DNA from 4 places in the Marinobacter sp. AL4B genome. Region 1 is predicted to be linked to each of the others. Evidence: predicted binding sites of a transcription regulator. Region 1 holds the regulator's gene; each other region holds the start of a gene.

The links. Region 1 encodes sigma-54, which starts transcription at its own class of promoters, with help from an activator protein. Its sites were predicted from a motif close to ANTGGCATNNANNTTGCTNT; they were not measured.
Region 2: K5L82_RS05870 (PEP-CTERM sorting domain-containing protein) is a predicted target of sigma-54. The motif match lies at 3,208-3,227, and genes of this name have one in related genera.
Region 3: flhA (flagellar biosynthesis protein FlhA) is a predicted target of sigma-54. The motif match lies at 5,079-5,098, and genes of this name have one in related genera.
Region 4: flgB (flagellar basal body rod protein FlgB) is a predicted target of sigma-54. The motif match lies at 4,878-4,897, and genes of this name have one in related genera.

Annotation. Positions count from the first base shown of each region.
Region 1 covers NZ_JAILWZ010000010.1:226,963-234,820, reverse strand. Annotated here, with positions in the region: gene mlaE (lipid asymmetry maintenance ABC transporter permease subunit MlaE) at 1-17, opposite strand, end outside; gene K5L82_RS03115 (ABC transporter ATP-binding protein) at 14-826, opposite strand; gene K5L82_RS03110 (KpsF/GutQ family sugar-phosphate isomerase) at 1,030-2,019, shown strand; gene kdsC (3-deoxy-manno-octulosonate-8-phosphatase KdsC) at 2,019-2,588, shown strand; gene lptC (LPS export ABC transporter periplasmic protein LptC) at 2,585-3,184, shown strand; gene lptA (lipopolysaccharide transport periplasmic protein LptA) at 3,168-3,689, shown strand; gene lptB (LPS export ABC transporter ATP-binding protein) at 3,703-4,428, shown strand; gene K5L82_RS03085 (RNA polymerase factor sigma-54) at 4,611-6,143, shown strand; gene hpf (ribosome hibernation promoting factor) at 6,215-6,517, shown strand; gene ptsN (PTS IIA-like nitrogen regulatory protein PtsN) at 6,621-7,091, shown strand; gene rapZ (RNase adapter RapZ) at 7,134-7,858, shown strand, end outside.
Region 2 covers NZ_JAILWZ010000011.1:375,986-383,843, reverse strand. Annotated here, with positions in the region: gene acnD (Fe/S-dependent 2-methylisocitrate dehydratase AcnD) at 1-343, shown strand, start outside; gene prpF (2-methylaconitate cis-trans isomerase PrpF) at 409-1,587, shown strand; gene prpD (2-methylcitrate dehydratase) at 1,637-3,124, shown strand; gene K5L82_RS05870 (PEP-CTERM sorting domain-containing protein) at 3,265-3,981, shown strand; gene K5L82_RS05865 (TIGR03013 family XrtA/PEP-CTERM system glycosyltransferase) at 4,159-5,571, shown strand; gene K5L82_RS05860 (XrtA/PEP-CTERM system exopolysaccharide export protein) at 5,630-6,274, shown strand; gene K5L82_RS05855 (XrtA system polysaccharide chain length determinant) at 6,315-7,835, shown strand; gene K5L82_RS05850 (polysaccharide biosynthesis protein) at 7,835-7,858, shown strand, end outside.
Region 3 covers NZ_JAILWZ010000011.1:645,013-652,870, reverse strand. Annotated here, with positions in the region: gene fliR (flagellar biosynthetic protein FliR) at 1-699, shown strand, start outside; gene flhB (flagellar biosynthesis protein FlhB) at 702-1,832, shown strand; gene K5L82_RS07160 (hypothetical protein) at 1,978-2,979, shown strand; gene K5L82_RS07155 (uracil-xanthine permease family protein) at 3,058-4,314, opposite strand; gene upp (uracil phosphoribosyltransferase) at 4,317-4,955, opposite strand; gene flhA (flagellar biosynthesis protein FlhA) at 5,191-7,362, shown strand; gene flhF (flagellar biosynthesis protein FlhF) at 7,420-7,858, shown strand, end outside.
Region 4 covers NZ_JAILWZ010000009.1:151,767-159,624, reverse strand. Annotated here, with positions in the region: gene K5L82_RS01315 (ATP-binding cassette domain-containing protein) at 1-897, shown strand, start outside; gene K5L82_RS01310 (ABC transporter permease) at 894-1,667, shown strand; gene queF (NADPH-dependent 7-cyano-7-deazaguanine reductase QueF) at 1,687-2,505, shown strand; gene K5L82_RS01300 (adenylate/guanylate cyclase domain-containing protein) at 2,515-3,954, opposite strand; gene K5L82_RS01295 (nitroreductase) at 4,167-4,748, shown strand; gene flgB (flagellar basal body rod protein FlgB) at 4,968-5,369, shown strand; gene flgC (flagellar basal body rod protein FlgC) at 5,402-5,851, shown strand; gene K5L82_RS01280 (flagellar hook assembly protein FlgD) at 5,870-6,547, shown strand; gene K5L82_RS01275 (flagellar hook protein FlgE) at 6,576-7,858, shown strand, end outside.

The DNA of each region.
Region 1 (7,858 bases):
GCTACGTAATCCATCATATCGACACCCCCTTGATACCAAAATCATCAACGGGATTACTAGTCGGATAATGGAAGGGTACCGGGCCGTCTGGCTGACCGCTCAGGAACTGCCGAACGAGCTCAGAAGGGTGATTGCGCAATTCGTCAGGTGTGCCCGTGCCAATCACTTTGCCGTCAGCAATGATGCACGCATAGTGGCAGATACTCAGAGATTCCGGCACATCGTGGGACACCAGCACGCTGGTCAATCCCATTGAGCTATTAAGATCGCGGATCAACTTGACCAACACCCCCATGGCGATTGGGTCCTGCCCCGCAAAGGGTTCGTCGTACATGATCAATTCGGGATCCAGCGCAATGCTTCGCGCCAGCGCCACACGCCGAGTCATGCCGCCTGAAAGCTCAGAAGGCATCAAATCGCGGGCACCACGCAACCCGACCGCCTCCAACTTCATCAATACGATGTCGCGAATCATGTCTTCCGGCAAGGAGGTGTGCACGCGCAACGGGAAGGCAACGTTCTCGAACACACTGATATCCGTAAACAAGGCGCCACTCTGAAAGAGCATGCCCATCTTTTCTCGCAGACGATATAACGCCTTCCGCTTTAGCTTCGGAACCTCATGCCCCGCCACGGTAACTTGGCCCGAGTCTGGCTTTAGTTGGCCACCGATAACTCGAAGCAACGTAGTCTTACCGGTCCCGCTAGGCCCCATAATGGCGGTGATCTTACCCTCCGGAATATCGAGAGTAATACCATCAAAAATGCGCCGTCCGGAGCGGGAAAACACCACATCCTTTAGCGAAATGTATGCAGATGACTCCATAATTGATCCTTTTCGAGGAGCGCCTACATTAAGATAAGCGTCGCCGGACCTCAATCTCAGGTTATTAAAATGTACTGATCGCAACGTTCAGATCCCCTGAACATTGGCAGCCCTACCGGGTATCAGTGATATACTTTCTGCCATAGTCGTCCGTCCCGATAACAGGGCCGGGTTCACAGACCGACCGAGCAAAGCCAGCCGAGATGACAGATTCAAACACTTCAAGTTCCCGGGATTACCGCAACTCCGCCGTTCGGGCCATCCAGATTGAACGGGATGCCATCGAAGCACTGGAGCACCGTATCAACGGCGACTTCACCCGCGCCTGCGACATCATTATGGCCTGCAAAGGCCGTGTTGTGGTGACGGGCATGGGCAAATCGGGCCACATCGGCAACAAGATTGCTGCCACATTGGCCAGCACCGGCACACCCTCATTTTTCGTACATCCGGGCGAAGCCAGTCACGGCGATCTGGGCATGATCACCCCGCAGGACGTGGTTATCGCCATTTCCAATAGCGGTAGCACCAGCGAAGTTGTCACCATTCTACCTTTAATTCGAAGAATGGGCGCGCCTCTGATCAGCATGACGGGCAATCCGGATTCATTATTGGCGAAAGAAGCCGCAGCCAACCTCGACGTGAGCGTTGCCATTGAAGCCTGCCCGCTTGGGCTGGCCCCCACGTCCAGCACCACCGCCACTCTGGTTATGGGCGATGCGTTAGCCGTTGCACTGCTGGAAGCTCGCGGGTTCAGCGCAGAAGACTTTGCCTTCTCACATCCGGGCGGCCGATTGGGGCGTCGTTTACTGCTACGCGTTTCCGACATCATGCACGCAGGCGACAAAGTGCCACGGGTATTTGAAAACACCACCCTCAGCGGCGCTCTTTTGGAGATAACCCGCAAAGGCCTGGGTATGACCACCGTGGTCAACGGCTCTGGCGAATTAACCGGAATCTTTACCGACGGCGACCTGCGCCGAACGCTGGATAAATCCGTCGACGTGCACACCACCAACATCGATCAGGTGATGACGCGCAACGGCAAAACCATTCAGGCCGACCAATTGGCAGCCGATGCGCTGAACATCATGGAAGAGCTGAAAATCAACGCCCTCCCGGTGACCGACACCGAAGGCAACCTGGTTGGCGCCATCAACATGCACGATTTGTTGCGGGCGGGGGTTATCTAATGCCAGAACTAACCCCACCCCTTCGCCAGCACTGGAGCGACGAGATCCTTACAAAAGCCGCTGCTATCAAGCTCATTGCGTTTGATGTGGACGGCATTATGAGTGACGGAAAGCTTTACTTCAGCGCAAGCGGGGACGAACTAAAAACCTTTAACATTCTCGATGGCTTGGGGCTGAAGCAACTGATGAACTCAGGCATCACGGTTGCCGTCATCACCGGCAGGCGCTCGCCTTTAACCGAAAAACGCATGAACGATTTGGGCATCAGCCACCTGATGCAAGGGCGGGAAGACAAGAAGGTTGCCCTGCAGGAGCTGGTGGCCAACATGGACATCTCGCCAGAACAAATCGCTTACATGGGCGACGACTTACCAGACCTCCCGGCACTGCAATTCGCCGGCCTTAGCATCACCGTACCAAACGGTTACTGGCTGGTCAGACAACATGCGGACTATTGCACTACAGTGGCTGGTGGCAGCGGTGCGGTGCGAGAAGCCTGCGACCTGATTCTCTGGTCGCAAGACCGGCTCGCCGCAACCCTGAAACCTTATATGAGCGTAAAATCGTGATCGCCCGACTGTTCAGCCCCGGAAAAGGTAAAGCCTGGGCCCGGACACTGGCATTGGGCGGCACGATTGCAGCCACCTTATTTCTGATGTGGCAAAGTGACGAGCCGCCCGGCGGTCAAGAAAAAGCGGAGGAACTGCGGGGCCCGGCCGAACCGGACGGTTTCATCATTCAGGCCGATTACCGGACCTGGGACACAGAGGGCAGCCCGAAAATCCGCATGACCAGCCCGCGCATTGAGCAGTTCGAGAGCCGAAATCTTGCTGTCATGGAGCAGCCCCGCGCTACCCTGCACGGTGAAGGCGATCCGGTGCCGTGGAATGTTGAAGCGGATCAAGGTAGCCTTCTGCAAAATGATGACTTGGTGAACCTGAACGGCAACGTCGTGATTCACCGTCAGCTTCAAGGCTCCGAGACCACGTTTGAAACCGACGAACTGACCCTGAACAACACCGAAGGTACCGTGTACACCGACCAACCGGTGATCATCACTGAACCACACGGAACCACCAAAGCTACAGGCATGAAAGCCTGGCTGGACGACCGCATTCTGGAACTCAATTCCCAAGTGGAAGGGCATTATGATCCCATCAGGTAACCGACTTCTTTTTCCGCTGGTTCTGGCAGCCGCATTTGTTGCCACCCCAGCAGCCGCCTTCACGTTGAACTCTGACGAGCCCATCAAAGTCAGCGCCAACTCAGCGCGATTGGATGACAGTGCCGGAACGGCCATCTACACCGGAGCCGTGGAATTGGTGCAAGGTAACGTACAACTGGATGCGGAACGGGTTGTGCTTTATCGCAGCCCACAAGGCCTTAGTCGAATTGAAGCGAGCGGCTCTCCCGCCGTATACCGCCAACCGTCCCAAGACCAAACGGCGGTCATTAATGCCGAAGCGCTGAACATCACTTGGTCTGCCAAAGACAGCCAGTTAACCTTTGAACGAGAGGCCTTGATCGAACAAGGTGGCAGTACGTTCCGGGGCGACATCATTCACTACGACACCGTGAATCGAGTGGTTACAGCAGAAGGCGGCAATCCTGAGGGCACAAGCTCAGGCCGCGTAGAAATGGTGATTCAGCCTCGCAGTTCAGGTCAATAACGGGAAAGTTCTGATGGCAGTTCTCAGGGCCAGCAATCTGGCCAAAAGCTACAAGCAAAAAAAAGTGGTTCTGGATGTTTCTCTGGAGATTCGTTCCGGTGAAATCGTCGGATTGCTGGGCCCCAACGGTGCCGGTAAAACCACCTGTTTTTACATGATCGTCGGGCTGGTTCCCGCTGACCACGGCCGCGTCACCATCGACAACAACGACATTACCCCCCTGCCTATGCACGGGCGCGCTCAAAAAGGCATCGGCTACTTGCCACAGGAGGCATCGGTCTTTCGCAAACTGACCGTGCGCGACAACATCATGGCTATCCTGGAAACCCGCAAAGCGCTTTCCAAAGCGGATCGTGAGGCGAAGCTCGAAGAACTACTGGAAGAATTTCACATCACTCACATTCGCGACAGCGTGGGCATGGCACTCTCTGGTGGGGAACGCCGCCGCGTAGAAATTGCCCGGGCCTTGGCCATGGAACCTGCGTTCATCCTTCTGGACGAACCCTTTGCTGGCGTAGACCCCATTTCAGTCAGCGACATCAAACACATCATTCGGCACCTGCGCGACAAAGGCATCGGCGTTCTTATCACCGACCACAACGTACGCGAAACCCTGGATATTTGTGAGAATGCCTACATTGTGTCCGGCGGACACATCATCGCATCGGGCAACGCAGACGCCATTCTATCCAACCAACAAGTGAAAGAAGTCTACCTTGGAGATGAGTTCCGACTATAGACAATCGTAGACCTGAAGGCCGGGCTGATTGTTTTGCTGAACGCTAGCAAGTAAACTCGGCAGGGTACTTGCTTATATTGTTGGCCAAGCACTGTAAGTCACCAGCGCACAACAATTTTTTATATTTGCAAGCAATGTTTTTGATCGGGATGCGAGCACGTTATGGATATTAAGCCATGGTTATGAAAGCCTCATTACAGCTTAAAATGGGCCAAAGCCTAACCATGACACCCCAGCTGCAACAAGCCATTCGGCTATTGCAGCTTTCCACGCTGGATCTACAGCAGGAAATCCAGCAAGCACTCGATTCAAATCCCATGCTGGAAACCTCCGAGGACGACGATCAGGCGGATTCCACCGACCAGCAAGAAAACGGCCACGAAGAGCAGCACGAAACCGCAACAGCTCAGGAAGAGTCGGCTGCCGAGCCGCCAAGTTCGGATTGGGACGAGTCAGAAACCGCACCCGACTGGTCCGCGGAAGATCAAACACCCGATAACATCCCCGACGATCTGCCGGTTGATACCGCTTGGGATGACATTTACCAGTCGGCACCTGCTCCTGCCAGCCGTGGCGACGATGAAAACGATTCTGACTTCGAAACCCGGAACTCACCGAGCGAGACTCTGCACGATCATCTGGAATGGCAGCTGAACCTGACTCCGCTCAGCGAACGGGATCAAGCGATCGCCCATGCCTTGTTGGACGCCGTTGATGACCGGGGGTATTTAACGTCTTCCATCGAAGAGATCCACTCCGGCTTATTTGAAAGCTCAGAAGAAGATCCGCTGGAACTCGACGAGGTTCAGGCGGTTCTGCGCCGGCTCCAGCATTTTGATCCGCCCGGTGTGTTTGCTCGAGATCTGCAAGACTGCCTACTGATCCAACTTAGTCAACTGCCACCAGACACGCTTTGGCTTCGCCAAGCCAAGCTCGTGGTCACCCAGTTCCTGCATTTGTTAGGCAACCGTGACTACGCTCAGTTGCTTCGCCGCAGCCGCCTGAAAGAAGATCAACTGAAAGAAGTGTTGGGGCTGATCACCAGCCTGAACCCAACGCCGGGTGACAGCGTCGATCGCACAGAACCGGACTATGTCATCCCGGATGTCATCGTACGCAAACACGAAGGCCGATGGCGCGTCGAACTCAACCCGGAAATTGCCCCGCGCATTCGCGTAAACGCGAGCTATGCTTCACTCATACGTCGGGCAGATAGCAGCGCAGACAACACCTACATGCGTGACCAGTTGCAAGAGGCCAAATGGTTTATTAAAAGCCTCCAGAGCCGGAACGAAACCTTGCTCAAAGTGGCCACTCGCATTGTGGAATACCAGCAGGGTTTTCTGGATCATGGTGACGAAGCCATGAAGCCGCTCATTCTGTCGGACATCGCCCAAGCGGTCGATATGCACGAGTCGACCATCTCGCGGGTTACCACGCAAAAATACATGCATACACCACGGGGTATTTTTGAACTCAAATACTTTTTCTCCAGCCACGTGGGCACGGCCGAAGGTGGAGAATGTTCCTCAACGGCGATTCGTGCGATGATCAAAAAACTGATTGCGGACGAAACTCCAAAAAAGCCATTGAGTGATAGCAAAATTGCAGCCATGCTAGGAGAACAGGGAATCAATGTTGCCCGACGTACGGTAGCCAAGTACAGGGAGGCGATGCATATCCCACCCTCGAACGAGCGTAAGCGTTTGGTTTAAGGATTCGTCAGTACAAGAGGTGCTGACACTCAGTCCGGCAAAAGCCGGCTATATGACAACAGGAGAAGCCTATGCAACTCAATATTTCAGGCCATCATGTAGAACTGACTCCCGCATTAAAGGATTACGTAACCACCAAGTTTGATAAGCTTGAGCGACACTTTGACCACATCAGTAATTGTCAGGTGACGCTGGAAGTTGAGAAAGTTCGCCAGATGGCCGAAGCTACCCTCCACGTGATTGGTGGCGAAATTCACGCAAAGGCTGAAAACGAGGATATGTACGCCGCCATCGACGGCCTGGTCGATAAACTCGACCGCCAGATCCTCAAACATAAAGAGAAAACAGTTGCCCGGATGCAAGGTAACGGTTAACGCGCCTGTTAGCGTGAAACCAAACCGGGCGTTTCAATAAAACGTGCTGCGGCAGGAGTATTATCCGGCCGCAGCCTTTTTTTTACGGAAATGAAGTCGATCTATGAGCGATTCATCCCTGACCATCGACAACATTCTGGCTCCAGAACTGACCCTGTGCCGTGTTGCAGCGTCAAGCAAAAAGCGTGTATTGGAGTTTATCGCTGAGTACATTCACCAACAGGATGAAAGTCTCAACGATACAGATATTTTCAATAACCTGGTGTCACGAGAACGGCTGGGCAGTACTGGCATAGGCGAAGGCATAGCGATCCCTCATTGCCGTCTGGCTGGGCTAGACAGAGTCATTGGCGTTTTGATGACACTGGCCGAACCGGTCGATTTCGATTCCATCGACAACCAACCGGTCGATATTGTTTTCGCCTTGATTGTGCCTAAAGAGGCGACCAGCGAACACCTGGAGTTGCTCAGTCAGCTTGCTGAAAAGTTTAATGAAAGCTCTTTTTGCGAAAAGCTGCGCCAGTGCCAGGAGACCGAGAGCCTGCACAGGGCCATGACTTCAAGTCATAATTGATACGAGTTCAGCAAAAGCGCGCAGCATGAGAGGAATACTGTTATGAAGCTGATTATCGTCAGCGGCCGCTCAGGTTCGGGCAAAAGTACCGCCCTGCACGTACTGGAAGATTTGGGGTTTTACTGCATCGACAACCTCCCCATCGGGCTTCTCTTCCCTTTGACGCAAGAAGCCTCTCAGGAGGCGACCACTCGCCTGCGAAAAATGGCGGTCAGCATTGACGCGCGGAACCTTTCCGGCGAGCTGGCCAACTTTGAGGCGATTTACAGCCAACTCAAAAGCACCGGCATCGATGTCGAGATCATATTTCTGGATGCCGACGAGCAAACCCTGCTGCAACGTTTTCATGCGACTCGACGCAAACACCCGCTCAGTGATGACAAAACATCCCTCCCTGAAGCGGTGTCCTACGAAAAAACGCTACTCGAGCCTTTATCCCGGCTGGCCGACCTGTATGTAAATACCACAGGCTTATCCATGTACGAACTGCGTGACATGGTCAAGCAGCGGGTTGCCGGTCGGAAAGATCAAGAATTAGCGTTATTGGTTCAATCGTTTGGCTTCAAGCACGGCGTTCCCGTGGACTCCGATTACGTATTCGATGTCCGATGCCTTCCCAATCCCTATTGGGACACCAGCCTGCGCAAGTACACAGGCATCGATCAACCGGTCATCGACTTCCTCGAACGTGAACCGTTAAGCCAGAAGATGGTCAACGACATCATTGGATTTCTGGATTCCTGGCTACCTTCCTTTGCAGATAGCAA
Region 2 (7,858 bases), on a different contig from region 1:
AGCCAAAGGTGTTCGTCTGGCAGGTGTGGAGGTGATTGTCGCGGAAGGCTTCGAGCGTATTCACCGTACCAACCTAGTGGGCATGGGCGTATTGCCGGTTCAGTTCCGTGAAGGCGAAACTCGCCAGACCTACAATATCGACGGGACCGAAACCTTCGATATGAAAGGCGAAATCGCACCGGGTGCGGAGCTCACTCTGGTGATCAACCGTAAAAACGGTGAGTCCGTCGAAGTGCCGGTGAAATGTCGTCTAGACACCTTCGCTGAGCTGAATATCTATTCGGCCGGCGGCGTACTTCAGCGCTTCGCTCAGGATTTCCTGGAAGCCGAAGGCGCAGCGTAAGCAGATTGTCGTTTGGACATCTGACCCTTCGGGGTCAGATCCCACTCAATTCAGAGAGGCATTTCATGAGCTTCCCCTCACAAATTAAAGTACCCGCGACCTACATACGTGGCGGAACGAGTAAGGGCGCGTTTTTCCGCCTGCAAGACTTGCCGGAAGCCTGTCAGGTGCCCGGTGAGGCCCGCGACAAGTTGTTGCTTCGGGTGATCGGCAGCCCCGACCCCTATGAGAAGCAAATCGACGGTTTGGGTAACGCCACTTCCAGTACCAGTAAAACCGTAATATTGGCGGCACCGACGCAACCAGACCACGACGTGGATTACCTGTTTGGTCAGGTTTCGATCGACAAACCCTTCGTGGATTGGAGCGGTAACTGCGGCAACCTGACTGCGGCAGTTGGTGCTTTCGCTATCAACGGCGGTTTTGTTGCTAAAGATCGGGTTCCCGAAAACGGCATATGCACCGTTCGGATCTGGCAAGCTAACATTAAGAAAACCATCGTTGCCCACGTGCCCATCACCAAGGGTGAGGTGCAGGAAACCGGCGACTTTGCGCTGGACGGTGTCACCTTCCCGGCAGCTGAAGTGAAGATCGAATTTATGGATCCGGCCGACGGCGAAGGCTCCATGTTCCCCACGGGTAATCTGGTAGACGATCTGGACGTGCCGGGCGTGGGTATGCTTAAAGCGACCATGATCAACGCCGGTATCCCCACCATCTTCGTGAACGCCGAAGACATTGGCTATAAAGGCAGTGAGCTTCAGGGCGACATCAACAGCGACCCGAAAGCACTGGCCATGTTCGAAACCATTCGCGCCCATGGTGCGGTAAAAATGGGCTTGATTAAAGACATCGCCGAGGCAGCGAATCGTCAGCACACGCCGAAAGTAGCCTTCGTCGCTAAGCCGGTGGATTATGTATCCTCCAGCGGAAAGCAAATTACCACCTCGGAAGTGGACTTGCTTGTGCGCGCTATGTCTATGGGTAAGTTGCATCACGCCATGATGGGCACGGCAGCGGTGGCGATTGCTACGGCTTCAGCGATTCCCGGTACATTGGTGAACCTCGCGGCTGGCGGCGGTGACCGTACCGAAGTGACTTTCGGTCATCCTTCAGGCACTTTGCGCGTAGGCGCGGAAGCCAAAGAAGTGAATGGTCAGTGGACTGCAACCAAAGCCATCATGAGCCGCAGTGCGCGGGTTATTATGGAAGGCTGGGTGAGGGTGCCTCAAGACAGTTTCTGAACTAAGCTGAGGCATACCCTGACGATTCCGGAAATGGGAGGATTTTGCCATGGGAGCTAACGCAGACCAGAACACACGTCCTGACTACGATGTGGTGTTACAGGAAATTGCGGACTATGTCCTCAATTACCGCATCGACAGTGAAGAGGCATGGGAAACCGCCCGTTACTGTTTGATGGACACTCTGGGCTGCGGGCTTCTTGCCCTGAGATTTCCGGAATGCACCAAACACCTTGGCCCCTATGTGGAGGGCACTGTGGTTCCTCATGGGGCCAGGGTGCCCGGCACGCCTTATCGGTTAGACCCGATTAAAGCGGCCTGGGATATTGGGTGTATCGTACGTTGGCTGGATTACAACGATACCTGGCTGGCGGCCGAATGGGGCCATCCCTCGGATAACCTCGGTGCCATTCTGGCCGTGGCCGATCACCTATCCCAGAAACGTGTCGCTAACGGGCAAGCGCCGCTTGCCATGAAAGCCGTGCTGGAAGCCATGATCATGGCCCATGAAATTCAGGGTGTCCTCGCTCTGGAAAACTCGTTTAATCGAGTCGGGCTAGATCATGTGGTACTCGTAAAAGTGGCCTCCACGGCCGTCAGCGCCAAATTGATGGGGGCGGATCGGGAGCAAATGCTTTCGGCTCTTTCCCACGCTTGGGCAGACGGGCAATCCCTTCGTACCTATCGCCACGCCCCTAACGCAGGCTCCCGAAAATCTTGGGCCGCAGGCGATGCTGCCTCACGAGGTGTGCGCCTAGCCGATATCGCCATGAGAGGCGAGATGGGTGTTCCCGGTGCCCTGACCGCCAATCAGTGGGGCTTCTACGATGTGCTCTTCAGTAAAACCAACCGCGATCAAGCCTTAAAGCCAGACGCTCTTCGCAAGTTCTCATTACCGCAGCCGTTTGGCTCCTATGTGATGGAGAACGTACTGTTCAAGATTTCGTTCCCGGCGGAGTTTCATGCGCAAACCGCGGCCGAAGCTGCTGTGAAACTCCACCCCGAAGTGAAAGACCGGCTCGATGAGATTGACCGCATCGAATTGACCACGCACGAATCCGCTATTCGCATCATTTCAAAGCAGGGCGAACTGGCTAACCCGGCCGACCGTGATCATTGTTTGCAATACATGAGCGCAGTCCCTCTGATTTTTGGCGGCCTCACCGCAGAGCACTACGAAGACAGCTTTCACGAAACCTATCCCGAAATCGACCGCCTACGCAACAAAATGCAGGTAATCGAAGACGAGCGATTCACTCAGGAGTATCTGGAGCCAGACAAGCGTTCAATCGCGAACGCCATTCAGGTGTTTTTCGCCGATGGAAGCCGTACGGAAAAAGTTGCCGTTGAATATCCGATTGGTCATCGAAGAAGGCGGGAAGAGGGTATGCCGTTATTGGTGAAGAAGTTCGAGAACAGCTTAAAGACCCGATTTGTGCCCCGGAGATGCCAGGCGATTATGGCCAGCTGTGAAGATTTAGGGGTACTGGAGGTTATGCCGGTTCATGAGTTTGTGGGCTTGTTTGTGGTCTCCTGAAAGAACGTCAGCTTCTATTGTCAGCTTTTTTTACGCCAAGAAATAACTCGAATTTTAAGGTGTTGTTTTAAAAGTCTTTTTTTTATGGCATAGATACTGCTTCGTTCCTGTTGATTAATAACAATCATGGAGCGTTAGCAATGAAAAACATGGCAACGGCAGTAGCGGCATTAATGTTTGCCGGAAGCGTTGGTAGTGCAGCGGCGGCACCAGTCATCAATATCAGTTCCGAAGGATTTAGTGCAGCGCAGGCAGCGGAAGCGGCTTTTCTAGGCAATTTGAATGCAGGGTATATGACCGAAACATTCGACAGCGGTTACGCGGTTGGTGCGCAATCCATGACGGTGACGTCACTCGCAGGTGTCGGATCGTTCACAATGGATACGGCCGGTACAGGCGGTGCGTGTGACACCAGCCCGTATTCTTGTAACGCCGGCTTGGCCGTTCTCGATTCTGTAAGCTCACCGTATTCCGGTCGGTTTGATGTCTCTCCAGACAACTGGCTGGACAGCATGGATGCACAGAAGATGACGATTTCTCCTTCTGGCGGGTATACCGCGATGGGGTTCTACATGACTGACCCTAACGATTCCGGCGGTAGGTTCTCTATCGGGGGCGTGGATTTTTCGTTTTCCGACATTTTTGGGTCATCTCTGGGAAATGGAAAAATCTTTTATATTTCTTTGTATGACGACAGTGGGTTGGGGGATCTCAGTATCTACTCTAACAGTTCTAACGATGGTTACGGACTCGACAACGTAACCATAGGAACAGTCCCAGAGCCAGGAACCTTGGCATTGATGGGATTGGGCTTGATTGGATTGGTTTTGGTTCGGAGCAACAAGGCTAAGGTATAAGATTTGAGTCCGCTAAGTGCGGGATGCGCGCTTAGCGGGGTTTGTAAGTTTTTGTTAACTAGTGCTTCAGATTGTTATTGCGGTAATGGGATTGTGTACTAAACTACATGTTCACAACTGGTAGTAAGTCGCATTGGATGCGATTTGTTTTTATTGTGAACATAACAAGGAGTCGGCGTGGCCCACGTCAGGTTGTTTAAGCACTACTTCCACCTGCCTTTTATGCTTCTGGGTTTAATCGACCTAGTTGTTTTAGTGGCTTCTTGCTCTTTAGCTGTGTTTTTTAGGTTCTTCGGAGACGCAGCGTTCTTCAATGAACATTTCGCTATTGTTTTCCCCTCGCTCGTTGTTTTTTCGATGATTAATCTAACAGTCATGATGGCTTTAGGCGCATATCAAGCAAGCGTTGAAGAGGGCATGTCTGGAATGATGCTTCGCACTATTCTGGCCCTGATATTGGCCATCCCTGTTCAAGGATTTGCCTATTTTGTGGCTAGTGACTGGCTCTGGTATCTGGGCAGCTTCGATCTGCTGTCTTCGGCAGCCGTCTTATCGGTATTTTGCCTTGGGATAGCCCGGGTTCTTTTTTTTGGGATATTGGGCAAAGATCGGTTCAAGCGACGTGTCGTGGTACTGGGCGCGGGGCGTCAAGCAAAGCGATTACTTCAAGACCTTACAACTCCTTTCAATCGCAAGGGATTTACGCTCGATGGCTTTATCCCTATGCCCGATGAGAGTGTGGAGGTTAACGAGAAACACCTGATAAATAATCCGGGTTCCTTGCATGAATATGTGATTCGACACCCTGTCCGTGAAATTGTTATAGCCGTTGATGATCGTCGCAGAGGCTTGCCGATGGATGATCTTCTGGAATGCAAGATGGCGGGTGTCAGCATTATTGACGGTATCAATTTCTACGAACGTGAATCCCGAAAAGTAGCTCTTGAGATGCTTACACGAGGTTGGCTGGTGTTTTCCGATGGCTACACGTTTTCAGCAGTGTACGGAATGGGTAAGCGGGCTCTCGATATTATTACTGCGGCGGTACTTCTGGTTTTTACTTTCCCGATCATGTTACTGACGGCACTGGCGATCAAAGTTGAAGACGGCATCTCGGCCCCGGTTGTATACAGTCAGGAAAGGGTTGGTGTGAACAATCGGGTATTCCGCGTTTATAAATTTCGATCAATGGTTACGGATGCCGAGAAGGGTGGTGCAGTCTGGGCGAAGCAAAACGATTCAAGGGTTACTAAAGTCGGCGACTTTATCCGTCGTGTGCGGATTGATGAGCTGCCGCAGATATTCAACGTTTTGAACGGAAGTATGGCTTTTGTAGGGCCACGGCCTGAGCGTCCGGTTTTTGTGGAGCAGTTAACCAATAAGATCCCGTTCTATGCGGAACGGCATAGGGTTAAGCCAGGCCTGACCGGCTGGGCACAATTATGTTTTGCCTATGCAGATAATGAAGAGGATACCCGGGAAAAACTCCGGTATGACCTATACTACATAAAGAATCAGAGTCTCCTTCTCGACCTTCTGATTGTACTTCAGACAGTTGAGGTGGTTTTGTTCAAGAAAGGCTCAAGGTAGCTTCGGGGTTAATGGCCCTGGAACACGGAAATCAGCATCAATAAAAGAGAGAAAAACAATGTCTCTGAAGTCACTTGTCTCTGCAGTATTTCTTCCACTAATGGCGGCCATCTTGTTGGTTGGCTGTGCTTCTAATGCTCCCTCTTCACCGGAAATGGTTCAACGCGCTTTGGCAATGGAAACGCGAGACAGCGTTGACCAGTACGTTTTGGGCGCCACCGATGTGGTACGGGTCTCCGTTTGGCGCAATGAAGACATCAGCATCTCCGTTCCGGTTCGGCCTGATGGCATGATATCTGTACCGCTGGTTGGTGATGTGCGGGCGAGCGGGGAGACCCCCGAGCGGCTAGCCCAATCCATACGAGCGAAGTTGTCAGAGTATATTCGAGAACCGCAGGTGAGCGTTGTGGTCACCTCGATGGGAAGTCATGAATTCACCGACCGAGTCCGTGTAACTGGAGCTGTTCGTCAACCGATTTCGATACCACATCGTAGCGGTATGACAGTTCTTGATCTGTTCCTGAATGCAGGCGGTGCCAACCAATTTGCGGATCTGAACGACTCGATGCTGTATCGGCAGGTCGAGGACAAGGTTGTCGCGATACCTGTTCAGCTTGAGGACATTTTGAGTAAGGGGCGGATAGCTACCAACTATTCGATGCGACCGGGGGATATATTGACGATACCTGAGCGTAGTTTCTAACAGCCCACGACTTCCAAACCTCTATCTGCCAGGTGTGAATATGGCTTTACCCTTATCGAAAATGCCGAACGAGATTATTCGTGAGGTTAGAGAGCGCAAATGGTTAGTGCTACTTGCCTTTCTTGTGATCAGTTTCACGGTATTGAGTGTGGGGTTTGTTTTTCCGTATAAGTATCAGGCCTCCGTTGTGATCTTTGTGGATGATAGCAATATCATTCGTCCACTCATGGAAGGCCGAGCCGTTACCACAAAAATAAATGATCGCATCTCTGGCGCTCGGGAACTCCTATTAACTAGATCTGTAATTGAGCGTTTGGCTCGTGATTCAGCTGTGTATCCCGATGCTTCTATGGAGGAGACTGCCGTAGAACAACGCATTGGCCGTATTCGCGGCAACCTATTTGTTCGCCCCAGGGGCGATAGTTATTTCAGTATCGGGTTCTCATCGGAATCCCAGCTGGAAACTTTCCGGGTGGCGCAAAAGCTCGCTCAGTTGTTTATTGAGGAATCCAATGACCGTAAGCGTAAGGAAAGCCGTGGCGCCTACGATTTTATTGATAAACAGGTGAAGAGCTACGAGCAACAGTTGGCAGAAGTGGAACAGCAGCTTAAAGAATTTTTGTCAGAAAATACCGATGGCACCGAGGGGGAAGCCAATGCCCGCTTGGCCCAGCTCCGTAATCAGCTCGAGCTAGCCCGACTTGAACGGCAAGAGCTCAACGCAAGAGTGGAGTCATTGCAGCAACAACGCGGTGGGGTTCGGCAGACCATCCGCCAAGGAAAAACAGAGGATGTGTACCGTCAAAGGATCAGTGTTCTTGAAGAACGTTTGGACACCCTTCGACTGCAATACCACGACACCTATCCTGATATTGTGATCTTGCGCGAGCAAATTGCCGAGCTAAAAAAACAGCGCCGAGCCCATTTGGCGGGCGATCAAAGTTTCGGTGGTGAAGATGAAGGCGCGCGAACCTTTAATCCGCTGTACCAGGAAATCACCGCCGACATCACCAAGGCCCGAGCTGATGTCGCCACAATTGATATAAGAATTTCCTCGCTTGAGAAACTTATCACCGAGCAAAATCTAAGAATGGAGAGGATTCAGGAGAATAAGGCCCAGTACTCCGATCTTACAAGAGATCTGCAGGTAAACCGGGAAATATACGACGATCTCCTGAAGCGGCGCGAAAAGGCCCGAGTGTCTATGCACCTAGATGTTGAAGGCCAAGGGCTCAGTTATAGGATTAACGAAGCTGCACAATATCCGAACCAACCGTCAGGTCCCCGGTTTTCCGCATTTGCAGCTGCCGGGCTGTTGGCAGGGGCATTTATCCCCTTTGGCGCCATCGCCGGATTGTTACAGATCGATCCCCGAGTGCGGGTAAGGGAACAGCTGGAAGAAGAAATTGGCTTACCAGTGCTGACTGATATCCCCGCGGTTCGAACGCCGTATGAAAAGCGTCGTGACCGGAGGGTAACGGGTGTCATCGGCTTATGTGCCTTGCTGATTGTGGCGGTGTATGGGGCCATTGTGGCAGCTGAATACATGGGAGTTCTGTAATGGCAGATTGGAAGAGCGAAAGC
Region 3 (7,858 bases), on a different contig from region 1:
CTGATGGTTATTCCCATCTTCGGCACGCAGCTGGTGCCAGCGCGAGTGCGCTTGGGGCTGGCCTTACTGATGACCATTCTGATTGTCCCTATGATTCCTGAAGTGCCCAAGGTTGAAGCCTTGAGTGCTGATGCTGTTGTGATCACACTTCAACAGATTCTGATTGGTGTCGGGTTGGGGTTTGCGTTAACAGCTCTATGGCAGCTATTTGTGATTGCCGGCCAGATGATTGCCATGCAGATGGGCTTGGGCTTTGCCTCCATGGTGGACCCCGCCAACGGCGTGAATGTGCCGGTGCTGGCTCAGATCTATACAATTACCATTACCCTTTTGTTTTTGTTGATGAACGGCCATCTGGTGGCGTTCGAGATCTTCATCGAAAGCTTTCATACCATGCCAATTGGTTTGGATGGTTTAGGGCAAAGCGGGGTGTGGGCATTGGCGCATCGGATCAGCTGGATGTTCGCGTCGGCTATGTTGTTGGCGCTGCCCGCGGTAACGGCGGTGCTGATCGTGAATATTTCGTTCGGTGTGATGACGCGGGCTGCGCCGCAGATGAACATTTTTGCGTTGGGTTTCCCGATAGGTCTGATTTTCGGTTTGTTCGCCATTTGGGTCTTACACGGAAATTTCCTGCCACACTTTGATCAGTACACCCGTGAGACGTTCGACTTTATGCGCCAGTTGCAGGGGCGTTAATCATGGCTGAAGAGAACGACAACAGTCAGGAGAAAACCGAAGAACCTACCCCCCGAAGGCTTGAAAAGGCCAAAGAGGACGGCCAGGCCGCCCGCTCGAAAGAGCTAGCGACCATGGCGGTGTTGCTTGCCGGGGCAGGTGGTTTACTGATGTTTGGTACGTCGTTGGCACTCACCTTCGAAGGCATCATGCGGGATGCGTTTGTGATCGAGCGTGCGTCGATTTTTGATACTCGCCACATGAGTGTGCAGTTAATTGTTTCGGCCAAAGAGGCCGCCCTGGCTTTATCTCCCATTCTGATTTTGCTGCTGATTGCCGCTATTGCCGGTTCGATCGGTATTGGTGGTTTGTTGTTCAGTGCTAAGGCCATTGCTCCGAAAGCCAATCGGATGAACCCGATCAAAGGCTTGGGTCGGATGTTTTCGATGCGATCGCTTATTGAGTTGGTGAAGGCTATTGCCAAGGTGGGGTTGGTGTTGGCGATTGCGATCATGATTCTGAATCTTCGTACGGATGATTTGTTGAGCATTGCGGAAGAGCCGGTGGTGCCGGCGATGGAGCATGTGTTGTGGACGCTGGGCTGGAGTTTTTTGGTGTTGTCTTGCGCCACGATCATTATTGCGATGATTGATGTGCCCTTTCAGATTTATGACCATCAGAAGAAGCTTCGGATGACGAAGCAAGAGGTGAAGGACGAGTACAAGGATTCGGAGGGCAAGCCGGAGGTTAAAGGTAAGATTCGTCAGCTTCAGCGGGAGATGGCGCAGCGCCGGATGATGCAGGATGTGCCGACGGCGGATGTGGTGATTACGAACCCGACGCATTATGCGGTGGCGCTAAAGTACGATCAGGATGCCATGGGTGCGCCTGTGGTGGTGGCGAAGGGTGCTGATGAGGTGGCGTTCAAGATTATGGAGATAGCTCGGGAGCATAAGGTGGAGGTGTTGCGTACGCCGCCTTTGACTCGGGCGGTTTATCATAACTCGGATGTTGGTGAGGAAATTCCCGACGGGCTGTATATGGCGATAGCTCAAGTATTGGCTTACGTTTTTCAGCTGCGGCAGTTCCGGAAGGGGCGCGGTCCCAAACCTGGAATGCCCGATTTCCCCATTCCCCGGGATTTGCGCCACTGATTTTAGTTCCGGGCCGATGGTCCGGTTGCTCCGGTCACATCTTCATACCCTCACGAATCGTTTGCCCTGCCAGAGTCCCGCTGAGTACTATAGCTTGCTTCTTAATGGCGGCGTCGTCGCTATACACCTCGGAGAGAACCTATCCATGGATTTCGCGTTTGTTGAAGATATACAGTTCGGTTTTGATATCGCCACCAGCATATCGATTATTTTTGCCGGACTGGCGGTTACTTTTTCATCCATCTATCGTGTCGTCGCATCGAAGCGCCAGGGCATCAATGAGCGGGTGAAGGCCACATCGCTGGAAAAGGTCATCAGTATCAAGGCTGAATTTGAAGATGCCTTCAGCGCCATGGTGGATGTGTCCACAAAACTCGAAAATCCCATTGATCGCTGGGCCAGCCGATCTGAAGGTCTCACTGCGTTGGCGGACAAGGTGGGCCGTGATCCGGCATTTCTTGAACGGCTGGTTGCCAAGACCGATGAATTCAAAGAGGCCGTAGGTAATTACTATGAATCCATCGAGAAGCGCCGTTACACCCTGATTCCGGTTCTGGATTCGATTCCTGGTCAGCAGCAGTTTCTGAAGGTGTTCCTGGAGGACATGGCCGACATCAGCCGCATGTATAACAGCATGGCCGGCGGCCACTTTTCGTTGCTCAGGGAAGTAATCAGTACTCAGCAGTTCGTAGATCGGCTTTTGCAGGACGTGACCTCGGAGGAAGCCAGCGACCGCCTGGACGTGTTGCTGGACAGCAAGGAGTTCCAGGCCATGGCCTATTCCGTGATTTCTGACAGTGATTACCTGGACTGGACTCGCTCACTGTGCCCGGATGAAAAGGAAGACAGTTTCCAGGAACTGGTGGAGTCTGGCGAGCTCATGGAAAAGGATTTTGACCTGTTCCGGGATTTGCTGCTGAATTTCTCGATTGGCCTTATTAACCGGCCTAATGCGTTCATTGCCCAGATACTGATGGGTATTTCCCGTCAGGTTCAGCAGGCTAGAATCGAGTGCAAAGATATACTGATCAAGCTGGCGGCCATGAGCCACAAACTGCTGTCGAAAGAGAACGGGGCGTCCCTGATGTCGGTCATCGAAAAGTACGAAGGTGATGATTACTTCGGTAGGAATACTTTGATTCGGTAAAACGCCTGTCGGTAGCCGACACAAAAAAACCGGTCTGTCACCTCTGTGCCAGACCGGTTTTTGGTTCTGCCCGAGGGGCTATTCCTGATTTTGCTGGTAAATGGTCTTGCCCCACGCCTCCCGGCCGCCCGGAAGCAGCAGGTTGAGGACAATTGCGACCACCGAGCACAGGGCGATGCCTTCCATGTGGCCGATGACCATGCCACCGATGCCGAATACCAAGGTCACTCCGACAATCACCAGATTGCGGGCCTGGGACAGATCCACCTGATGACGGATCAGGGTATTGAGCCCTACCACAGCGATGGAGCCGAACAGCAGACACAGGATGCCGCCCATAACAGGGACCGGGATGGTTTGCAGGGTCGCGCCGAATTTGCCAACAAAGGCCAGTACGATGGCCGTACCAGCTGCCCACCACATCACTTTAGGGTTGAAGTTACGGGTCAGCATGACGGCACCGGTGACTTCGGAATAAGTGGTATTGGGTGGTCCGCCAAGCATGGAGGCAGCGCTGGTGGCTAGGCCGTCGCCGAGCAGGGTGCGGTGCAGGCCCGGCTTCTCCAGGTAGTTTTTGCGGGTGACGTTGCCGATGGCCAGTACGTCGCCGATGTGCTCAATCGCGGGGGCGATTGCGACGGGGATCATGAACAGGATGGCTCCCCAACTGAAGGCCGGGGCGACGAAGTTCGGAATGGCGAACCAGGCCGCTTCCTGGACGGGGGTGGTGTCTACGATGCCGGCGAAGGCCGAGAGGATGTAACCCACGATGATCCCTATCATGATCGGAATCAGGCGGAAGATGCCTTTTGCCCAGACGGTCATGATGATGGTTACCAGCAGTGAGATCATTGCGATCACCAATGCGGTGTCTTCGGGCACGAGTTGGGTGCCACCATCACCGGTGCGACCCGAAGCCATGTTCACGGCGACTGGGGCCAGCCCCAAGCCGATGGTCATGATAACCGGTGCGATGACCACGGGCGGGAGCAAACGGGTGACGAAGCCGGTTCCGCGCAGGCGGATGATGCCGGAGAGGGCGATGTAGAGTATGCCTGCTGCCATCAGGCCGCCAAGGGTTTCTTGCAGGCCGAACTGGCTTTTGGCCGCCATGATCGGGGCAATGAAGGCGAAGGATGAGGCAAGGAAAATGGGAATCTGGCCGCCGGTGACGACATGAAAGATCAGTGTGCCGAGCCCCGCGGTAAAGAGCGCGACGTTAGGATCAAGTCCTGTGATCAGTGGCATCAGTACCAGTGCGCCGAAGGCGACCAGTAGCATTTGCGAGCCGGCTATGGCCTGTTTCCAGGTCGAGTCAGTCGTGATGTCCTGCATCCTTAAACATCCTTTTGCTTGGTGCCGAAGATCTTGTCTCCCGCATCGCCGAGGCCCGGCAGGATGTAGCCTTTTTCGTTCAGGCAGTCATCTACAGAGGCAGTGTAGATGGAAACGTCCGGGTGTTTCTCCAGTACTTTTTCTACTCCTTCCGGTGCTGCAACCAGAACCAGTGCCCGGATTTCAGTGCTGCCGGCTTGTTTGAGCAGGTCGATGGTGGAAATCATGGAGCCGCCGGTGGCCAACATGGGATCGATGATCAGCGCTGTGCGCTGGTCCAGTTCACCCACCAGTTTTTCCAGATAGGTTTCTGCTTCGAACGTTTCTTCGTTACGGATCTGACCGACCACGCTGACTCGGGCCACAGGAATCAGACTGAGTACGCCATCCAGCATGCCCAAACCTGCCCTTAAGATGGGGACAATGGTGATCTTTTTGCCGTGTATTTGTTCTACCGCTACCGGTCCGGCCCAGCCGTCGATGGTTTCTTCTTGTAGGGTGAAATCTTTCGTCGCTTCGTAGGTCAGTAGTGCGCCAACTTCTTGAGCCAGTTCACGAAAATTTTTGGTGCTGATGTCTGAACGACGCATTAGGCCGAGCTTGTGTTGGATCAGTGGGTGCTTCACTTCGTGGATAGGCATCGGGGTCACCTGTGGGTTCGGATTTTCTGGCTTGGTTTTTGATCAGTCAAACGGCAAAAGGATACCGTATCCAGGCGCTCACGTCAGGCGATCTGTTAGTGAGAAATCATAAAATTTATAGGGGATGGTACAGATCTTGCGAAGCAGTCTTCATGAAGGGGGGTTGCGTCAGATTTTCGACCCGGTGATGACACCGAATGGCCTCAAAGCACAGTGATCCGGAGAAGCACGCAGTATGGACAGAGCGCTCGTTCTGAATAACGTCAAAACTCTGACGCGAGGGAATCTCGGTGTCCCGCTGATGCTGATGGGGTTGTTGGGCATGATGATCTTGCCCATGCCTGCTTTTTTGCTCGACGTGTTCTTTACGTTCAACATAACGCTGTCGATCGTGATTCTGTTGGTGTGTGTCTATGCGCTCCGGCCAATGGAATTTGCTGCTTTCCCGACTGTGTTGCTGGTCGCTACGTTGCTTAGATTGGGGTTGAACGTAGCCTCTACCCGGATTGTTCTTCTCAATGGGCATGAAGGTGGCGATGCCGCTGGTAAGGTTATCGAGTCGTTTGGCGCGGTGTTGATTGGCGGTAACTACGCCGTTGGTTTGGTGGTATTCGCAATTCTGATGATCATCAACTTTCTGGTAGTAACCAAAGGTGCGGGCCGGGTTTCCGAAGTCAGCGCGCGTTTTACCTTGGATGCCATGCCCGGTAAGCAAATGGCCATCGACGCAGACCTGAACGCCGGCTTGGTGAATCAGGAAGAAGCTAAAGCGCGGCGTTCGGAAATTGCTCAAGAGGCTGATTTTTACGGCTCCATGGACGGTGCGTCTAAGTTTGTGAAAGGTGATGCGGTCGCCGGTTTGTTGATTCTCGCTATTAACATCATTGGCGGTGTGGCCATTGGTATGGTTCAGCATGGCCTGGACTTTACGTTGGCAATGGAGCGGTACGCGTTGCTGACCATTGGCGACGGTCTGGTCGCTCAGATTCCCTCCCTGTTGCTGTCCACGGCAGCCGCCATCATGGTGACCCGAGTGACGTCCAGCCAGGATATGGGTGGTCAGATTCTGCAACAGATGTTCAGTGCGCCTAAAGTTCTCGGAATCGCCGCGGGTATTTTGATTTTATTGGGCTTGATCCCGGGGATGCCGCATGTAGCGTTTTTGGGGCTGGGGTCGCTGGCCGCAGCAGCGGCTTGGTTTATCTGGAAAAGGCAAAGTCAGACAGTTGAAGAAGATGGCGTGTTTGCGGGGCGTGGCAGCATGCCGGCCAGCGTGGCGCGCCAGGGAGGCGAGGTTGTTCCGGATCGAGGTGGTGACGGGCAGGCACTGCCGCCACCCGGTGAGACTCGCGAGCTGGGTTGGGATGATGTAGCCACGGTCGATATTGTGGGTCTGGAAGTGGGCTACCGGTTGATTCCTTTGGTAGACAAGTCTCAGGGTGGCCAATTGCTTAGCCGTATCAAGGGTGTTCGGAAAAAGCTGTCTCAAGACATGGGTTTTCTGATGCCGTCGGTGCATATCCGGGACAACCTGGACCTGATGCCGAACGTTTATCGAGTTACCCTGATGGGCGTCACCATTGCGGAAGCCGAGATCCATCCTGAGCGGGAACTGGCCATTGACCCGGGGCAGGTGTTCGGGAAGGTTGAGGGTATTGCCGGGAAAGATCCCGCGTTTGGTTTGGATGCCATCTGGATTGAGCCGGACCAGAAAGATCAAGCCCAGACTCTGGGTTATACCGTTGTTGATGCCAGCACTGTGGTTGCGACCCATTTGAATCAGATCCTTCAGAAGCACGCCCACGAATTGATCGGTCACGACGAGGCGCAAAAATGGCTGGATCAGCTTGAAAAAATCTCCCCTAAGCTGGCGGAAGAACTGGTTCCGACCACCATATCTATCAGCATTCTGCTCAAGGTACTCCAGAACTTGCTGAAAGAAGAAGTGCCGGTTCGAGACATGCGCTCGATCGCCGAGGCCATCGTTAACGTTCACCCAAAGAGTCAGGATCCGAAGCTGCTTACCACGTTGGCGCGTCAGTCGCTGCGTCGAATGATCGTGCAGAGCATTTGTGGCAACGATTCCGAAATTCCGGTGATCACCTTGGATCCGGACCTGGAACAAATGTTGCTTAAGTCTGTTCAGCAGAGTCAACAATCCGGCGGACAGGATGATATTGGCATGGTGCTAGAGCCGAACATGGTCGAAAAGCTGCAGCGTTCATTGCAAGACAGCGTGCAGCGGCAAGAAATGTTGGGTAAACCAGCCATTCTGTTGGTCTCCGGGCCGTTGCGGCCTGGGCTGGCGAAGTTTGCCAGCTACGGGGTAGAGCGATTGCACGTGCTCTCGTACCAAGAGATTCCGGACAACAAGCAGATCACGATCGTTGCGTCGGTCGGCCAGTAAAGGTGATTAGCGCAACGCAGTCAGCTGAGTGCAGCTCGACGACAGAGGATGGAAGTTATGAAGGTTAAACGGTTTTTTGCGCAGTCCATGGCCGAGGCCCTGAAGCAGGTCAGTCACGAAATGGGGCCTGATGCCGTTATCTTGTCCAATCGCCGGGTAGATGGAGGCGTCGAAATTGTGACGGCTCTCGACTACGACGAAAACATGGCTCGCCAAAGCCTGGGTGACAAAGCGGCGGAAGCTACCAATGGTTCCCGTTTGGCTGAAATGCAGGCCGATCAGCATCGTCGCTTGGAAGATGAACTTAGTCGGACTCGCAGTCGCATCCAGGGCGTACGTGAGAAGCGTGCGGCCGCGGGTGCACGTTATCCTCAAGTATCGTTGACCAATGATTCGGGGATGGATTGGGATGTGAATGCAGGTTTAGTGGAGGATCGGGAGTCTCAAGCGCTAGCGTCAAAGCAGGCTCAAGGTTACTCCGATGAGTTGGCCGCAA
Region 4 (7,858 bases), on a different contig from region 1:
TACGCTCTGAAAGGGATTGATCTTCAGGTCGTCGAGGGTGATTTTTTCGCCTTGCTGGGCCCCAACGGTGCCGGTAAATCGACCACCCTGGGAATTGTGTCTTCGCTGGTGAATAAGTCGGGCGGCACGGTTCGTGTTTTCGGCAAAGACATTGATAACGAACTTTCGGATGCAAAACTGAATCTTGGTGTGGTGCCTCAAGAGTTCAATTTCAATCAGTTTGAAAAAGTACTGGATATCGTTACCACCCAAGCGGGGTTCTACGGCATCCCTTTAAAGAAGGCTCGTCTATCCGCTGAAAAATATTTGAAAAAACTGGGGTTGTGGGATAAGCGCAACACCCCGGCGCGAATGCTGTCCGGGGGCATGAAACGGCGTCTTATGATTGCACGGGCATTGGTGCATGAGCCCCGGTTACTGATACTGGATGAGCCGACTGCCGGTGTGGATATCGAATTGCGTCGCTCGATGTGGCAATTCCTGGAAGAGATTAACCGTCAGGGCACCACCATTATTCTGACGACTCATTATCTGGAAGAAGCGGAAGCCCTGTGCCGGAATATCGCCATCATTGATCATGGCGAGATCATCCGTCACACCAGTAAGAGGGAATTGCTCCAGCAATTAAGTGTTGAGGCTTTTATTCTTGATACCGAACAACCGCTGGATGCAGCACCCGAGCTGGAAGGCTTCAAGTGCGTGATTAACGGTGATGGTGCTTTGGAAGTTGAGGTGGCGAAAGGGCAAGGGTTGAACGCGCTGTTCAGAGAACTGGAAAAGCAAAACATCAAGGTAACCAGCATGCGAACGAAGGCGAACCGCCTCGAAGAGTTGTTTGTGCGGATGGTTGAAGAGAATGCCGCTGAAGCCGAAAGCACGAAGGAGGGATCGGCATGACACCTCTGGCACTTTGGACTGCGTTTCAAACCATTGTTTTGCGTGAAATTCGTCGGTTTACCCGGATTTGGCCGCAGACTTTGTTGCCACCTGCGGTCACCATGACACTCTACTTCATCATCTTCGGTAATCTGATCGGCTCCCGCATCGGCGATATGGGCGGTTTTGACTACATGCAGTTCATTGTTCCGGGACTGATCATGATGTCGGTCATCACGAGTTCCTATGCGAACGTGGTGTCGTCGTTCTTTTCGATGAAGTTCCAGCGCAGCATTGAAGAGCTGTTGGTCTCACCGGTACCGAACTGGACGATTCTCGCCGGCTACGTGGTGGGTGGTATGTCCCGAGGCTTGATTATCGGGTTGATCGTCACCTTGTTATCGCTGGCCTTCACGCAACTGGCCATCCATAACTTGCCGATGGTGGTCATTACTGTGTTCCTGACCTCCGCGTTATTTTCCTTAGGTGGCTTTATCAACGCCATGCTGGCGACCAAGTTTGATGATATTTCCATCGTGCCGACGTTTGTGCTCACTCCGTTGACCTATTTGGGTGGCGTGTTCTACAGCATCGATTTGTTGCCGGCGCTCTGGCAGAACGTGTCGTTGGCTAATCCCATTTTGTATATGGTGAATGGATTTCGCTACGGCATACTGGGTGTTTCGGATGTTAATCCGTTCGTGTCACTTGGTATGATTCTGGTCTTTATTGTTTTGCTATCAGCCGTTGCCCTGCGCATGTTGGCGCGAGGTAAGGGCATTCGACACTAATTGGGGTCCGGTAACTTATATGGCACTTGATAACGCTCCGCTGGGCAAGTCCAGCGATTATCCGGATCAGTACGATCCTTCGCTGTTGTTCCCGGTGGCCAGGGAAGACAACCGACGGCGTATTGGCCTTGAAGATGGGCGCTGGCCTTGGTTTGGTGAAGATATGTGGCAGGCATGGGAGCTATCCTGGTTGCGCCCTGGCGGCGTACCAGTGGTGGCGTGGGCGGAGATTCGCTTTCCCGCTGCATCGCCTTCTATTGTTGAAAGTAAATCCTTAAAGTTATATCTCAACTCTCTGAATCAGAATGTTTTCTCTTCTGAATCGCAAGTCACAGAAACGATCATTCGAGACTTGTCCAGGGTCTGTGGCGGTGCGGTTCACGTGCAGATGCGCAGTGTTGATGAAACCGCCGCCGCAGTGGGGCGGCCAGATGATTGCGAGCTGATCGATAACGAAGCGGTGGAAGATGTTGTGTACGACTACGCGCCGGATTCTCTGTTGGCGAATGGTCCCGAGGTGACGGAGGGGCTGTGCTCCCATTTGTTGAAAAGTAATTGCCCGGTAACGGGGCAGCCGGATTGGGCAACAATCTTTATACGCTACACTGGCGCGGCAATTGATCGTGCTGGGTTGCTGCGCTACATCATCAGTTTTCGGCAGAAACAAGACTTCCATGAGCACTGTGTGGAAACCGTGTTCACGGATTTGATGCAGCGTTGTAAACCCTCAGAGTTGATGGTGTGCGCGCGTTACACTCGCCGGGGCGGGTTGGATATCAATCCGTGGCGAAGCACCAGTCCACAAGATGGATTAGGGCCTAGGTTGGTGCGGCAGTAAAGCGAATGGTTACTCTGTTTCGTCTTCCTGGCGAAGGCGATCAGCTGCATCTTCGAGCGCCGTGAGGATAACGGTGCGCTCACGTTCGGTGATTTTGTCTGAATCAAGATACATCGCAAAGCCGCTGTGTTCGTGTTCCAGGAAGCTGCGGTTTGGCCCCATGTCACGGCGGAAGTCGACTACTTCGTAAATAGGCACCGGTTTGCCGAAGCCTTTCACCGTGATTTCGCCTTTGTCCCGGCACATGATGCGGTCTTTAATCAGCGAGAATGTTTCATAAGAAATCAGAATCTCGCCAGCTTCGGCTAAGGACTCCAGCCGGCTGGCCAGGTTCACTTCCTTGCCGATAATGGTGTAATCCATACGATTTTCGGCGCCGAAGTTGCCGACCGTGGTGTAACCAGTGCTGATACCCATGCGGATTTCGAGTGGGGTTTTAATGCCTTGGCTACGCCATTTCTGGCGCATGATCTTCATGTGTTTGCGCATGTCGATGGCCATAGACACACACGCAAATGCGTCTTCGCGTTGGCCCCGGCTGGTTGGATCACCAAAAAACACCATAATGGAATCGCCAACGAACTTGTCGATGGTGCCACCGTACCGCAGTGCCACTTGAGACATCTCGTTAAAGTAGTGGTTCAGAAGTTCGGTAAGCGCTTCGGGTTCCATTTCTTCAGACAATTCCGTGAAGCCTTTAATGTCGGAAAAAAATACCGCTAGCTTCTTGCGCTGGGTTTCAAGCCGAACATCGCGTTCGCCGGTAAAAATGGATTGCCACACCTGCGGAGAAAGGTACTTAGACAATTTGTGGGAGAGCGCAATGGATTGTTCTCGCTGGTTCTGAATCTGGGTTTTGGCGTACAACAGGGCTCTTGCCTGCACGTGTGAGTAATAGGCCGTCACGCAGATGTATGCGCCAGTTGCCAGCACTGCGATGACGCTGGTCAAAAGGGGGGCTTGCAGGTTGTCCGCGCTGCCAAGAACGGCAACGGTGGCGGCCAAAGAAGAGCCCGTTAGCGCAGTACCAAACATCCAGAGCCGCACGCCGCCGACAATCAGACAACTGAACATCAGCATGAGGATGATCGCGGTGGTGGGAATGGCGATCAGGCCAATTGCCCCAATTAGCGAGCCGGCGAAAGCGCAGTCGAGCAGTAACATCTTCTGGCGAATTCGCGGTGAGGTTTTTAAGAATGTACGGCGAGTAATGACATGCGCAAGATGGGGCCAAACCATTCCCATGGCCACGAGCCATAGAAGCCAGTGCGCAAAAATGTCCTGAAATACGCCGGTGACGACAACAAGTGATGTGAATGTGTAAGCCAGAATGCGTCCACTGTAGTCTGGCATGGGGGGGATTACGACCGTGTTATCATAGGGGTCGTTTAATGAAACTTTTCCCGAATTGACGGAAACGTTGCGAAGTTCTGCCGGAGCACTCATCATCTTAATGGCGCACCCATACCGCCACGCTTAACGTAGAGACGTTTTGCTTGTCAGCGCTGTAATTTAGTCGAGTGTGGCTCATGGTGGGTGCCGAAAGTTTTTTATTGGTAGTACCTGCGACTAAAGGTTAACAGCATTAAGTATTAGTCACAATTAACCCAAGTCAACAGACACAACGATTTTGTACACACTTGTATAAATAGCGAGAGTATATGAGTTCTATTGCCCAGTTTCTTATGGAGCGTTCGTCAGAACCGCGGTTAGAGGCACCGGCTCCGCCCCGAGATGTGGTTGATCTTGCACTCCAATGCGCGGCTCGTGCGCCTGATCATGCACTGCTGCGTCCATGGCGATATCTCGTTATAGAAGGTGAAGCATTGGCTGCGCTTGGGGATCTGTTTGCGCAATCTTGCGGGGTAGATGCCAGCGAGAAGGCCCGGGATAATGCCAGCAAGGCACCACTCCGTGCGCCAATGGTCATCGTAGGTATCGCTTCGCCCAAACCCCATAAAAAAGTTCCGGATGTCGAGCAGGTAATGTCTGCGGCTTCGGGGATGTCCTTTCTGTTGCTGGCATTGTCAGATGCAGGATATGGCGTCATGTGGCGTTCGGGTGCATTCGCCTACGATCCCGTCGTGCGTGAGGGGCTTGGCCTGTCAAAGGATGAGATTATTACCGGCTTCCTTTACACCGGAACGGTTTCATCTCATAAGCCGCCTGTTCCACGGCCATCGAGTGGTGATTTTATTGAGGAGTGGTTAGGGCCTGATCAATCGCGCGCCTGGAGTGTGTGATCGTGGGGCGGCAGGGTGAGGAAACAGCTTGCCGCCTTTGTGTAACCTGAAGCTGTGTTGCCGGTTCAAACAATATTAAGATTACACCCCATACCCCACGAAGCCTGCATTTCCGCAGGCTTTTTTGTTTTTGGCATCCCGCTTGCTTTACCTCTATCAGAACGCAAAACCGGCAATCACTGAGTGATCAAAAGCCGGAGCAGATTTCTGGAGGTAGTGATGGCAATTTCATTCGATAGCGCATTGGGTATTCACGAACAGGCCCTACAAGGTCGTGTTAAGCGGGCAGAAGTGCTGGCCAACAACATGGCGAACGCAGATACCCCTGGCTACAAAGCGCGGGACATCGACTTCCGCGCCATGATGCAGAAAGCGCAGAATGAAATGAGCGGTGTTCAGATGGCCACCACCCACAGTTCGCACATGGACACGTCCGGAGCGGGCGGGGCCGACGGTGAATTGCTGTACCGCACACCTCACCAGCCTTCGGTTGACGGGAACACTGTGGACGCGCAGCAGGAGCAAACCCGTTTCATGCGTAACGCCATGGACTACCAAGCCAGCTTCCAGTTTCTCAGCAGCAAGTTTTCAGGTCTGACCAAAGCCCTGAAAGGCGAGTAAGCCGCAGCCATTTTTGATTGAAGGAGACAGTCATGTCACTGGGTAACATTTTCGACATTGCGGGTTCAGGCATGACCGCACAGTCCCTGCGGCTGAACACTACCGCCTCGAACATCGCCAATGCCGAAACCGCCAGTTCCAGCACGGAAGGCACTTATCGTGCACGCAAGCCGGTATTCGCGGCGATTCAACAATCTATGTTGAACCCGGACCAACAGACTTTTGGTGTTCATTCGCAAGACGGTGCAGGTGCCGGCGTACGGGTTGAGGGGGTTGTTGAAAGTGATGCTGAGCTACAAATGCGCTACGAGCCGAACCACCCGGCAGCGAATGAAGACGGTTACGTGTTCTATCCAAACGTAAACGTGGTTGAAGAAATGGCGGACATGATGTCGTCATCGCGCAGCTTTCAGATGAACGTAGACGTGATGAACACCGCTAAATCCATGATGCAGCGTATCTTGACGCTGGGTCAGCAGTAATAGGGCGAGGAGAGAGTGATGAGTGCAGTAAATTCAGCGTCTGCCGCCGATGTGCTGGGCCAGTATCGAGTTCAGCAAGACAGCAAGGCTCAGGGTGGTAGCGAGCTCGGTAAAGATGCCTTCATGGAATTAATGCTGGCACAGATGAAAAACCAGAACCCGCTGGAGCCGCAAGACAACGGCGACTTTATCTCCCAGTTGGCGCAGTTCAGCTCCTTGGAAGAAATGCAGAACCTCACCGGTACGGTGGACGAAGTGGCTGGGCAGTTCCGCTCAAGTCAGGCGCTGCAGGCGTCGGCCATGGTGGGTAAAACCGTTCTGGCTCCCTCCAGTGTAGGCATTCTTGGCGCAGAGGGTGAAGTGACCGGCACCATCGACGTTCCAGCGTCTACCGGCGGCTTGCGATTGTCTGTGATGAATCAGTCGGGCGAGCTTGTACGGCAGATCGATATGGGCAGCAGTGAAGCTGGTGTTGTGTCTTTCCGTTGGGACGGTCAAGACGGCAACGGCAATGCTTTGCCGCAAGGCCCTTACCAAATTGTTGCGCAGGGTAGTTACCCATCCGGGCCGGAGCAGTTGGGCACCATGGTCAGTGCAAACGTAGACAGTGTGTCTCTGAACAATGGTGGCTCCATTACATTGAATCTGGCAGGCATGGGTTCCATTGCTCTGTCTGATGTAAAACAAATTAACTGAACCGGTGTCGGACCAGGAGGTATAAGTCATGGCATTTAATACTGGATTGAGTGGTCTGCGGGCCGCATCGGTGGATCTGGACGTAACCGGCAACAACATTGCCAACGCCAGTACAGTCGGTTTTAAAGGCAGTAAAGTGCAATTCGGCGATTTGTACGCCAACGGCTTTCTGAGCGGCGGAACAAATCCGATTGGCGACGGTGTGCGGGTGCAGGATGTTAAGCAGTCGTTTGGCCAAGGCAATATCAGCTTCACCGATAGCGGGCTGGATATGGCCATCAGCGGCGATGGCTTTTTTATTCTGAGCAATAACGGTGAAACCCGTTACTCGCGGGCAGGACAGTTCGGGATCGATAAAGACGGGTTCGTGGTGAATAACCAGAACATGAAGGTTCAAGGTTATACAGCTGATGATGACGGGAATCTATCTGGTGTGCGTGGGGATCTGGCGATTGAGACTGGAAACCTTGCACCGCGTAGAACTACGAATCTGGTTACGGATTTGAATTTGGATTCTCGGCAGTCGGTGTTGGAGCAGCGCGTGCGCAATTTTGCTCCGGTTGACGTTGCTTCGCTAAGAGGTTCGGCGTTTACATTTGGCTATAACGACGGAACTGGCAATTACTCTGTTCCCCAAATAGGTGCAGGTGCGTCCGCTGCGGAGGCGGCCAGTGCAATTAATGACGCCCCAGGCGTTACGGCGACTGCGAGTACGTCTGCGACGCTGACAGGGTTGAGTGATTCCGATGTGAGCAGTGCTTCGAATTTCCGAATGGAAATTAAAATTGGCGGATCCGGGCCGATTGCTCTGGACCTGCAAAACGTAGCTACCTTGGAGGATGTGGCTGCGGCTATTAATAATAGCAGTCAGAGCTCGATTTCGGCGTCGGTCATTGATCATGATGATGATCCTAATACCAGTTCAGTCTTGAGGGTAGTTCAAGATAGCGGCGAGATTCTGGAGGTGGCTTACGGTGACGCTCCAAATGGAACTCCATTGGCGAACAGTCAAACCTATGACGGAGAATTGATCGTAACCACTAACCGTAGTGTGGATGGGGTTACAACCGATTCCGGCAGTAGTTCGTTCGAGGCCGCTTTTAACGCAACCGGCTTTACCGAAATAAATGCCTTTAACCCCATAGACCAACGTACCTACAATCACGCCACCTCCACAAAAATTTACGACAGTCTGGGCAACACCCACGAAATGACCCAGTTCTTCGTAAAAGAGCCATCGCCGGGCAACGGTGTAGGCCAAAGCCAGTGGTCGATCTATGTTGAAATCGATGGTGAAATGGTGGCCGGAAC